DNA from 2 places in the Micromonospora sp. NPDC000121 genome. Region 2 is predicted to be linked to the other one. Evidence: riboswitches for the same ligand, from Rfam matches in the RefSeq annotation. Region 2 holds a riboswitch; the other holds the start of a gene.
The links. Region 2 has a riboswitch for cyclic di-AMP ahead of ACFY23_RS20950 (C39 family peptidase). Riboswitches for the same ligand answer to the same signal wherever they lie in the genome.

Region 1 (5,670 bases), on a different contig from region 2:
ACCGCCGCGAGTTGGACGCCATCCGGGAGCGGGCGATGCCGCGGGGCGCCCGCCGCAACGAGGTGCGCCGGGCCGGCTTCGACGGCGTGTTCGCCGCGCTCTGGGCGCAGGCCCGCCGGCTGGGCATCGGCCGGCTGCCCGAGCAGCGCGCCTTCGAGGACGAGATCGCCGAGCGGCCGGAGTTCCGGGAGTTCCTCAAGGCCTGGTGGCCCCGGCTGCACCCCCGGCACGTGCTGGGCTGGCTGGCCCGCCCTGACCGGCTGCGCCGGTACGCCGGCGGGATCCTCTCCGGCGCCGAGATCCGGCTGCTGACCGACGCGTACCGGAGCCTGGACCGCGCCGGGCTGACGATCGCCGACATCGCGCTGCTGGACGAGCTGGACGCGCTGCTCGGCAAGCCGATGAAGCCGGCCCGGCCGAAGCGGGACCCGTTCCGGCTGGCCAGCGGGGTCCGCGAGCTGAGCACGTTCGCCGACCGGCAGCGCGCGGCCCGCGAGGCGGCGCGGCAGCGCCCGGAGGACTACCGGGAGTATGCGCACGTGGTGGTCGACGAGTCGCAGGACGTCTCGCCGATGCAGTGGCGCATGATCGGCCGGCGCGGGCGGCTGGCCTCGTGGACGGTGGTGGGCGACCCGGCGCAGACGGCATGGACCGGCGACCCGGAGGAGCTGGCCCGGGCCCGGGACCAGGCGCTGGGCCGGCGCAAGCGGCACCACTTCACCCTGACCACGAACTACCGCAACTCGGCGGAGATCTTCGCGGTGGCGGCGGCCGAGATCCGCCGGCTGCACCCGGATCTCCCGCTGCCCAGGGCGGTGCGTTCCACCGGCGTCGACCCGGTCGAGCTGCTGGTGTCGCCGGCGGAGCTGGAGACCACCGTGGTGGCGGCGGCCACGGCGCTGCTGGCCGAGGTCGAGGGCACCGTGGGCGTGATCACCCCGGTGCCCCGCCGGGACGAGGTGGCCGGGTGGCTGGGCGGGCTGGGCGCGCCGCGCCTGCAGGTGGTGACCAGCCTGGAGGCCAAGGGCATGGAGTACGACGGCGTGGTCCTGGTGGCCCCGGGCGAGATCCGAGCCGACCCGGGTTCGGGCGTACGGACGCTCTACGTCGCGCTGTCGCGGGCCACCCAGCGGTTGACCACCGTCGACCCGACCGGCTGACCCGTACCGGCCGCCGCCGGATTCACTTGCACATATTGCGATGTGAGCATAGATTGAACCGGGTCCGGACGGGTGACGGAGGGTGGGCGCGTGGGCGCAGGTCATGACCACCACCACGGGTCGGTCGCGAACGCCGCGCACCGCCACCGGGGCCGCCTCTGGGCGGCGTTCGCGCTGCTCGGCGCCCTGATGGTGGTGGAGGCGGTGGCCGCCTTCCGCACTGGTTCGCTGGCCCTGCTGAGCGACGCCGGGCACATGTTCACCGACGTGCTCGGCATCGGCATGGCGCTCGCGGCGATCACCGCGACCCGGCGCGCCGGCGCGGACCCGCAGCGCACCTTCGGCCTCTACCGGCTGGAGGTGCTGGCCGCCCTGGCCAACGCCGTCCTGCTCTCCGGCGTCGCGGTCTACGTGGTCGTCGAGGCCGTACGCCGGTTCGGCGACCCGCCGGAGGTGCTCGCCGGACCGATGCTCGCGGTCGCCGTGCTCGGCCTGCTCGCCAACGTGGCCGCCTTCGCCCTGCTGCGCTCCGGGGCGAAGGAGAGCATCAACCTTCAGGGCGCGTACCTGGAGGTGCTCGGCGACCTGCTGGGCTCACTCGGCGTGATCGGCGCGGCCCTGCTGATCGCCATCACCGACTGGTGGTGGGCCGACCCGCTGGTCGCGGTGGCGATCGGGCTGTTCATCCTGCCCCGCACCTGGCGGCTCGGGCGCGCCGCGCTGCGCATCCTGGTGCAGGCCGCGCCGGAGCACCTCGAGGTCACCAAGGTGCACGACCGACTGGCGGCCGTGCCCGGCGTCGCCGAGGTGCACGACCTGCACGTCTGGACGCTGACGTCCGGGATGGAGGTGGCCTCGGCGCACCTGACCATGGAGCCGGGCGCGGAAATCGGCGCGGTGCTCACCGCGGCCCGGACGGCTCTGCACGAGGACTTCCAGATCGAGCACGCGACGTTGCAGATCGAGCCGGGGGCGGCGCCCGGGGCCTGCGGGTCGATTGAGTGGTAATGAGCACAACCTTAAATCTGGGAGAGTATTGTTGCCTTATGCCGGATTTGACGGTAAGCGGGCAGACACCCTCAGTCACCTGCGCTGCACCAGTCACACCGGCACCGGTAGGCTCGGTTCCGGCCTCCGCCAGGCGGCACCCACCGGTGCCGGCGGTGGCCGCCGCCTAATCGCCCAGCGGGGCGAACCGGGGAACCATGTTCGTGGGGTGCATCCGCGTCAGCGGTAGGGATCTTCCGTCCCGAACCCGTCAGCTAACCCGGTCGGCGGCTGACGGAAGGACACGTGTATGCCAGTGATGGCACCTGTACGACGACGCGCCGCCCGGTTGGCGGCCCTGATCGCCGCGACGCTCGCCCTCGGCGCCGCGGTCGCCCCCGTCACCACCGCCCCCGCGGCGGCCGCCTCCCGGACCGGCCTGCTCGCCGCGGCCCCCGGTCAGGACGAGGAGGGCGGCACGCCCGCCCTGCGGGCCCAACTCGAGGCCGCCAGCAAGGGCTACCTGGACGCCAAGCGGGCGCTGGACACGTCGGTCAAGCGGCAGCAGCAGCTCGCCGCGCAGCTCAAGACGACCGAGGGCGAGCTGACCGAGCGGAGCGACAAGGTCGGCGAGATCGCCGGAGTGGCCTACCGGACCGGCCGGCTGGGCGTCGCGTCCGCCCTGCTCAACAGCAGCTCGCCGGACGGCTTCATGGACCGGGCCGCCGCCCTCGACGCGGTGGCCGCCAACGAGGACCGGGCGCTCCGCGAGCTCCAGGAGACCCGCGACCAGGCCGCCCGCACCAAGCTCGCCCTGGACGGCGAGATCCGGGAGCAGCGCAAGCAGGTCACGCTGATGGCCAAGCGCAAGGACCAGGCGGAGCGGGCGCTGACGGTGGCCAACCGGTCGCAGTCGAGCAGCGGGCCGGGCGGCAGCTCCACCGCGACGGCGAAGCCGGCCCCGCGTAACCCCGACGGGTCCTGGCCCTCCGAGTCGTGCAGCGTCAACGACCCCACCCCGGCCGACGGCTGCATCACCCCGCGCACCCTGCACGCGCTCAACCAGGCCAAGGCGGCCGGCTTCACCCGCTACGTCTCCTGCTACCGCCCCGGCGGCTCGGGCGAGCACCCGAAGGGCCGGGCCTGCGACTTCGCGGCGCAGAAGAGCGGGTTCGGCGGCGACGCCACCGGCGGCGACAGGACGTACGGCAACAACCTGGCGGCGTACTTCGTCAGGAACGCCGACCGGCTCGCCGTGCTCTACGTGATCTGGTACAGGCAGATCTGGCTGCCCAGCAGCGGATGGAAGTCGTACAGCGGCGCCAACGGCGACCCGTCCAGCGACCACACCAACCACGTACACCTGTCGGTCTACTGACGCCCCGGCCCCGGTGACCCGCCCCTCGCGGGTCACCGGGGCCGACCGTCTTACCGCGCCCACGCCTCCCCGGGACAGGTCACCTGACGGCCCCTGGCAACCCCGTACGGCCGCCGACGGCCGGGTACGCCGCCGGGTTCGCCGAAGCCCGGCTCAGGCGGGCGGCGACCCCGGCGGGCACCCGTCCAGGGCCGCGCCGAGCCGGGCGGCCAGGCCCAGGTGGGCGGCGCGCGCCTGGCGGAAGGCGTAGCCGAAGAGCGGAGCCGGCGCGGCGAGGGTGATCTCGACGTCGATCCGGACCACGCCGTCCGGCTCGGCCCGCAGCCGCGTCCGGTTGCGTACCGTGGTGGCCGGCCACTGCCGCGCCACGGTGAGGATCTCGTCCGGCCCGTCGACCAGGACGTCGGCCCGGTAGGTGACCGGCACGCGCAGCGGTCCGGCGGCCAGCCGGTCGGTGATGAGGTAGCTGGCCCGCGCGCCGCGACGGGGCGGCACCCGGCGGACCCGGACGATCAGCGGGTGCAGGTCCTCCTGCCGGGCCGGGTCCGCGAGCAACCCGGCGGCCTCGGCGAGCGAGCAGCGCGCCTGGACGGTGTAGCTGAAGGAATCCCGCCTGAGCACGCCGTCTCCCCACCGTCGCCGTCGCCCGATCGTCGCGCACCGGGCGGCGCGGTGGCAACGGCGCGCCGGTACGCGCGCGGATGCCGACCGACCCGCCGCCCGCCCGACTACCGTCGGCTGTTGACGGATCACGGTACGTGCCGACCGACGGAGGCGGAGCATGGACAGGTACGACGGATGAGCGGGCACGTGATGGTCTTCGCGCCCACGCCCCGGCTGACGGTGACCGTCGACCAGCCCAGCGACGCCCCGGAGCTGCATCTGCACCCCGGCGGCCAGGGCGTCTGGCAGGCCCGGATGGTGATGTCGCTCGGCGTCGACGTGGTGCTGTGCGCCGCGCTCGGGGGCGAGATCGGCCAGGTCCTGGAGCCGCTGCTGGTCAGCGAGGGGGTCGACCTCAAGGTGGTGCTGCGGGACTCCGGCAGTGGCGGATACGTGCACGACCGCCGCGAGGGGTCCCGACGCGAGATCGTGGACGTGCCCGGCCAGCCGCTCAGCCGGCACGAACTCGACGAGCTCTACAACCTGACGCTCGGTGAGGGGCTGCGCGCCCCGGTCAGCGTGCTGAGCGGACCGAACGAGCCGGCACTGGTCCCGGCCGACCTCTACCGGCGGTTCGCCGCCGACCTCGGCGCCAACGGCAGCCGGGTGGTGGTCGACCTGTCCGGCGAGCACCTCGGCGCCGTGCTGGACAGCGGCGTCTTCTTCCTCAAGGTCAGCCACGAGGAACTCGTCGCCGACGGTCGGGCCCGGGGCGAGGACGAGGAGCAGCTCACCCGGGCGATGTACGACCTGCACGCCGCCGGCGCGGAGAACGTCGTGGTGAGCCGGGCCGACAAGCCGGCCCTGGCCCTGGTCGACGGCGAGGTCTTCGAGGTGGAGATGCCCCGGTTGCAGGCCGCCGACCCGCGCGGCGCGGGCGACTCGATGACCGCCGGGGTGGCCGCCGTGGTGGCCCGGGGCGGCGACGTGCGCACCGCGATCCGGACCGGGGCGGCGGCCGGGGCGCTCAACGTGACCCGGCACGGCCTGGGCACCGGCCGGCTCGACTCGATCACCGGCCTGGTCGACCGGGTGCGCCTCGTCCCCGCCGGCAGCCGGCCGCAGGAGCGGACCACCCCCGACGAGCTGGCCGACCGGGCGGCCGAACGATGACGCTGCGCGTGCTGGTCACCAACGACGACGGCGTCGCCGCGCCGGGCATCCAGGCGCTCGCGCGGGCGGCGGCGGAGCGCGGCCTCGACGTGGTCGTCGCCGCGCCCCTGGAGGAGGCGAGCGGCACCAGCGCCGCGATGACCGCCGTGGAGCAGAACGGGCACGTGGTGGTCCGCGAGCACCCGCTGCCGGAGCTGCCGGGTGTGCCGGCGTTCGGGGTGGGTGGCTCGCCCGGCTTCATCGCGCTGATCGCGGTGCACGGCGCGTTCGGGCCGCCGCCGGCCGTGGTGCTCTCCGGCATCAACCGTGGCGCGAACGCGGGTCGCGCGGTGCTGCACTCCGGGACCGTCGGCGCCGCCTTCACCGCCG
Region 2 (5,670 bases):
AGGCGTCCTCGGGGGAGTGGACGTCGAACGGGCCCTTCTTCGCCCGCATCAGGATCCGCTGGTGCATCCGTCCCCGCCTCTCGTCACCTCCGGGTCACGGAATATTAGGCCACCGGCCGACCCCGGCACAGACACGCGTCACACCGCCACGCGGAGGGACGGAACCGTCACGCGGTGGGTGGGGACCCGGGGCGGCGGGTAGGGTGCCCGGCGGGCGGTGCCGACCGGAGGCCGCCGCGGGCCGTCCTGCGCCGCCCGCCGACGGCCGAGGAGGAGACGTACGTGCTGGGTGACCCTGCGGACCGCCGGGCCCCCGGCACGACGGGGGCCGCGACCGTCGCGCCGGACGCCCGACCCGCGCCCCCGGCCGGTCGGCTGCCGTCGCTGACCGGGCTGCGCTGGGTCGCGGCCCTGCTCGTCTTCGGCTTCCACGCCGGCACGATGGGGATCATCGCCGAGCCCGACCACCGGGCCGTGGTGAACTGGATCTTCACCCTGGGCCTGTCCGGCGTGCAGTTCTTCTTCATCCTCAGCGGTTTCGTGCTCGTCTGGTCGGCCCGGCCGAGCGACTCCCGCCGGGCGTTCTGGCGCCGCCGGATCGCCAAGATCTGGCCCAGCCACGTGGCGCTGTGGGCGCTCGCCCTGCTGGTCGCGGCCTGGTTCGCCGACCCGGTGGACCGCGTCGTCGCGGTGGAGAACCTCTTCCTGCTCCAGGCGTGGGATCCCCGGCCGGGCGCGTTCTACAGCATCAACACGGTCAGTTGGTCGCTGTCCTGCGAGTTCTTCTTCTACCTCTGCCTGCCGCTGGTGCTGCCGCTGCTTCGCCGGGCCCGGCCGTGGGCACTGTGGACCGTGGTCGTCGCGGTGCCGCTGCTGATCCTGGCGCTCTGGCCGGCCCAGGCACTGGTGCCGGAGGACAGCCGCTGGTGGTTCACCCAGATCTTCCCGCCCGTCCGGTCCCTTGAGTTCTGGATGGGCGTGGCCGCCGCCGAGCTGATGCGGCGCGGCCGGTGGCGGGGACCGGGCCTGCCACTGGCGAGCCTGGTCTTCGTGGCCACCTGGGTGGTCGCCGCCCAGTGGGTGCGCGCCGAGCTGTGGGCGGCGCTGCTCTCGGTGGCGTACATCCTGGTCATCACCGCGGCGGCGGACGCGGACGTGCGCGGGCGGCGCTCGCCGTGGCGGTCCCGGCCGATGGTCTGGCTCGGCGAGGTCTCCTTCGCCTTCTACCTGGTGCACGTGCTGGTGATGGTGACCGTCCTCCGGCTCACCGGCGACTGGGGCGTCGGGTTCCGCGGTTGGTGGGGGCTGGCCGCGGTGCTCGGTTTCCTGCTGGTCAACCTCGCCCTCGCCGCGGCGTTGCACCGCTTCGTCGAGACGCCGATGATGCGGCTGCTCGGCCCGCGCCGCCCGGCCCGGTCGACGCCGCCGGTCGAAGGTGCGGCCGCCGCGCCGCAGCGACCGGGTGAGCGCCCGCCGGCCGCGCCGGGGGAGCGGGGGCGCGTCGCGCCGCGCCCCCGGCACGCCGAGCCGGAGGCGGACCACCGACCGGCGTACGTCGAGTCCCCCGCGGCGGCCGGCCGGTCGCGCCCACGGGCGTAGGACGACCGCCGGCCATCGACGCAGGTTGACCCGCGTGGGCGACGGTAGAAGTCGTCCACCCTGGTCGGTGCGGTCCGGGGTGGACGGCCGGGCGCGCGGCGCGGCGACCGGACGGCCGCCAGGACCGCTGCGCACGGGACACGCCCGGTGGCGATGCGGACCGGCGGCGTCGGCGGTAGCGTGGTCGGGTGCCTGCCGTCGCGCTCACCTGTCCCTTGTGGTGGGTGGCGCGGTGGGCCGCGCGGCTGCTTGCCGGCCTCGCCGTAGCGGTCGCGTTCGCCGTCGGCGCCGGGGCCCTCCCCGCCGCCTCCCCGACCCAGGTCGGAGCGCCCTCGATCGACACCTGGGTGCCCCCGGCTGACGCCTTGGCGCCCCCGGCGCCGGCGCTCCCGGCGCCGGCGCTCCCCGTCACGCTGGCGCCCGTCGACCCGCGCGGCACGGTGGCCACGGTGGCCGTCGTCGACCACCGCGCCGTCGCCGACCCCTGTGTCGTCGTCGGTCGGCCTCCCGTCGACCGGGCTGCCGGCGCCGTCGACCGGGCTGCCGGCGCCGTCGACCGGGCGGCCACCGGTCCCGGCCACCCCGCCGCTCCGGCCGACCCGGCCGGGGCCGTCGCCCCCGGCCCGGCCCCCGCGCCGGCCGGGCGCACCCCGGGCGCCGCCGGCCCCCGGGGCCCGCCGCGCGGCTGATCCGCCACCCGCGGGGCCCGCGCCCCGCGACCGCGCCCGCTGCACGCGTCAGGCAGGGTCCCTACCGCTACCGGCGTCGCGCGATGCGCCCTTCCTTCGCCGTCCACCACACGCACCCGTCCGCCGGCGGGACGTGGCGCTGCCGCGCCCCGCCACCCGGGCGCCGCGTGCGCCCCGCTGCCGCACTCGCTTCCCCGTGAGGTGCCGACCATGGAGACCGTCGTCTACCAGTTCCTGATCGAGGTGCCGCGGGCCGCCGCCATCTGGTCCGCCCTGCTCCTGCTGGCCCTGACCGTGCTCGCCGTGCTGGTCGCCCGTCCCGAGCGGGTCGCGCCCGCCGACGAGCCGGCCGCCCCGCCCGCGGTCGACCCGGCGGCGGAGGCGGCCGACCTGCGCCGCTACGCCGAGGAGGTGGCCGTCGCGGCGGACCGGGCCGCCCGGACCGCCCGGCGGCGGCGGGCCGACTGGCTCGCCGCGCAGGAGGAGGCCGACCGGGCCTGGCGGGCGTACGACGAGGCGGAGACCGCCGCCCGCCGCTTCACCTGGGCCGCCGCCCTGCCCGCCCCGCGCACCCCGCGCACGCCCGCCGAGTACGCCGCCCGCGAGCGCTGGCTGCACCAGGCGGCGGTGGCGGCCCACTGGCGCGGTGATCTCTCCGCCCGCCAACTCCGCGAGGTGTTCGGCCACCGGGCGGGCTGGGATCCCCGCCGGCACCCGGTCGAGCAGGAGATCGCGCTGGCCCGGGCGGTACGCGACGCGAGGCGGGCCGACCACCGGGCCGCCGCCGAGCGGGAACGGTCGGCGTGGCGGGACGCCGACCTGGCCGCCGAGGCGGCGCGGGCCCTGGCCGCCGAGGCGTACGCCGCGGCGGTCCGGCTCCGGCCGGGCCGGCTCCCGGCGGCCCGACCGGAGCCCGCCGGGCTTCGGCCCACGCTCGCCGCGCGCTGGCGTCCCGCCCGGGCGGGCTGAGCCGCGGGCATTTCGGTGACGCCGCTCACAGCGCCGCCGAACCGGTCATCCGGCGCGGCCCGGGCGATTCCCGCCGACGATTCCGCGTCGATGTCCACCACTCGTCCGGTTATCGACGAAAGGTGCGCCGGGAAACGGTCATCCCATTGAGTCACGTCAGTGCCAAACTGCCCGCAAAAAAAGTCTCGCGATCAAGGTTTAAGCAGGTGGGAGCGGGTTGGCAGGGCGTGGCTGGGCCAGTAATGTCGGCCCGTCCGGTGCGGTACCCGATCGCAAGAGGCGACGCCGCGCCGACCCGCCTAATCGTGCACAGGCGAGCCGGGGACCCAGTGCAACATCGGGGTGAATCCGCGGGCCACGGCCCGCGGTAGGGCGTTCTTCCCGCCCGAATCCGTCAGCTAACCCGGTCGGCGGCGTCGGAAGGAGTTCCATCCTCGTGCAGCACCCACCCGCCCCCCGGTCGTTCCGGCGCCTCCACGGCGCCACGGTGCCCCGGCTAGCCCGGCCGCACGCCGCGAGCTGACCCACCGGTCACCGCCCGTCGCCCGGCATTTCCGGGCGCATCCCTGAGTGGTCCACCACCGCCGGACGCCGTCCGCGCGGTCGGTCCCCCCTGCCCGGACCGGCGGCCGCTCACCCCCCGAGCCCGTGGAGGAAACCGTGAAGCACCACCTCAGGCGACAGCTCCGTCGCCTCACGTCCGAGCGTCCGTACCAGGTGGCCGCCGCGTCGGCCGCGGCGCTCGTGCTCGCGTCGGGCACCGGCGCGCTGCTGGCCGGCACCGACGAGGCACCCGCCGCCGCACAGGCCCCGGTGGCCGTGAGCGAGATGCGGGACGGCACCGTCGCCTCGCGCGGCGACGCCCGCGTCGCGGACACCCCGTCGGCCAGCGCCCCGGCCGCGTCCAGCGCCGCCCCCTCGGCCAGCGCCACCAGCGCCGCCCCGAACCCGGACCTGACCCGCAAGCCGGAGCCGCCGAAGCCGCCGAAGGCGAAGTCCCTGGACTACGACTACCAGGCCCAGACCACCTTCTACAACTGCGGTCCGGCCGCCGTCCGGCACGCCCTCAGCGCCGCCGGCATCGACCGTAGCCAGGACCAGCTCGCCGGCCCGCTGGGCACCGACGAGATGGGCACCGACTCCGCCGAGGACACCACCCGGGTGCTGAACGCGACGGTGAAGGGCGACCCGTACCGGACCCGGATGATCCCGGGCGGCGCCGCGACCCCGGCCCAGATGGACCGGCTCCAGGCCGACGTGGTCGCCGCCATCACGGCCGGGCGGGGCGTCGTGGTCAACGTCGCCGGCAGCGCCACGGACACCGACGGCGGCTGGCACTCGTTCCCCGGCGGCCACTACATCGCCGTCGTGGGCTACCAGGACGAGGGCCGGCTGGTGAAGATCGCCGACTCGGCGAACCCGGCGACCGCGTCCTACTGGATGTCCACCATCGACCTGGCGAACTGGGCCGCCACCCGCGGCTACTCCGCCTGAGAAGACACCCGTCGGGCGTCGGCTCCCCCACCGGGAGCCGGCGCCCGATGTCGTCTCCGGGTCACGGCCCTCGCCGGGGCGTACGGCGGGTGGCACACTGCGGCCTATGGTCGACGAATCGGGTGACCGGGACGGCCGGCGCGTCCTGCTGCTGCTGCACGGCATGGGCGCGACCGGGGACGTGTGGCTGCCCTGGGCGCCGCTGCTGGAGCGCCGGTGGGCGGGGCGGTGGCTGGCGCCGGACCTCGCCGGCCACGGCTGGTCGCCGCCGCTGCCGGCGTACTCGTTCGCCGGGCTGGCCGACCGGATCGCCGCGGGGCTCGCGGCGGGGGACCGGCTCGTCGTGCTGGGGCACTCCCTCGGCGGCGTGGTCGGGCTGGCGCTGGCCGCCCGCGGCGCCGGGCTGCCGGTCGACGCGGTGGTCGGGCTCGGCATCAAGGCCGTCTGGTCCCCGGCCGAGCTGGCGAAGGCCGAGGAGTTGGCCGCCCGCCCGGTGACGTGGTTCGCCAGCCGGGACGAGGCGGCCCGCCGGTACCTGCGGGTGGCCGGCCTGACCGGGCTCTTCGCGCCGGACCACCCCGTGGTCGAGGCCGGGCTGCGGCAGGTCGACGGCCGCTGGCGGCTGGCGATGGACCCCGCCGCGTTCGGGGTGGGGGAGCCGGACCTGCCGGCCCTGCTGGCGGCGACGGACGCGCCGGTGCTGCTGGCCCGTGGCGAGCACGACCCCATGGTCACCGACGCCCAGCTCAAGGAGCTGGGCGTGCCGGTCGTCACCCTGCCCGGCCTGGGCCACAACGCCCACGTCGAGGCCCCCGAGGCCGTCCTGGAGCTGGTCGACCCGTACCGCTGACCCGCGCGAGGCGCCGGGCCGGTCAGGTGGCGGCGGAGAGGGACGCCTCGTCCGGCTCGACCGGCAGGC

Region 1: another riboswitch for cyclic di-AMP. It lies ahead of ACFY23_RS06955 (hypothetical protein); the one in region 2 lies ahead of ACFY23_RS20950 (C39 family peptidase).

The regions. Positions count from the first base shown of each region.
Region 1 covers NZ_JBIAZP010000002.1:199,135-204,804, reverse strand. The annotation lists gene ACFY23_RS06965 (AAA family ATPase) at 1-1,160, shown strand, start outside; gene ACFY23_RS06960 (cation diffusion facilitator family transporter) at 1,251-2,168, shown strand; cyclic di-AMP (ydaO/yuaA leader) riboswitch at 2,322-2,453, shown strand; gene ACFY23_RS06955 (hypothetical protein) at 2,467-3,525, shown strand; gene ACFY23_RS06950 (SRPBCC family protein) at 3,679-4,146, opposite strand; gene ACFY23_RS06945 (PfkB family carbohydrate kinase) at 4,324-5,301, shown strand; gene surE (5'/3'-nucleotidase SurE) at 5,298-5,670, shown strand, end outside.
Region 2 covers NZ_JBIAZP010000007.1:148,788-154,457, forward strand. The annotation lists gene ACFY23_RS20930 (polysaccharide pyruvyl transferase family protein) at 1-67, opposite strand, end outside; gene ACFY23_RS20935 (acyltransferase family protein) at 283-1,599, shown strand; gene ACFY23_RS20940 (hypothetical protein) at 1,788-2,288, shown strand; gene ACFY23_RS20945 (hypothetical protein) at 2,499-3,257, shown strand; cyclic di-AMP (ydaO/yuaA leader) riboswitch at 3,544-3,685, shown strand; gene ACFY23_RS20950 (C39 family peptidase) at 3,906-4,751, shown strand; gene ACFY23_RS20955 (alpha/beta fold hydrolase) at 4,858-5,601, shown strand; gene ACFY23_RS20960 (CDP-glycerol glycerophosphotransferase family protein) at 5,624-5,670, opposite strand, start outside.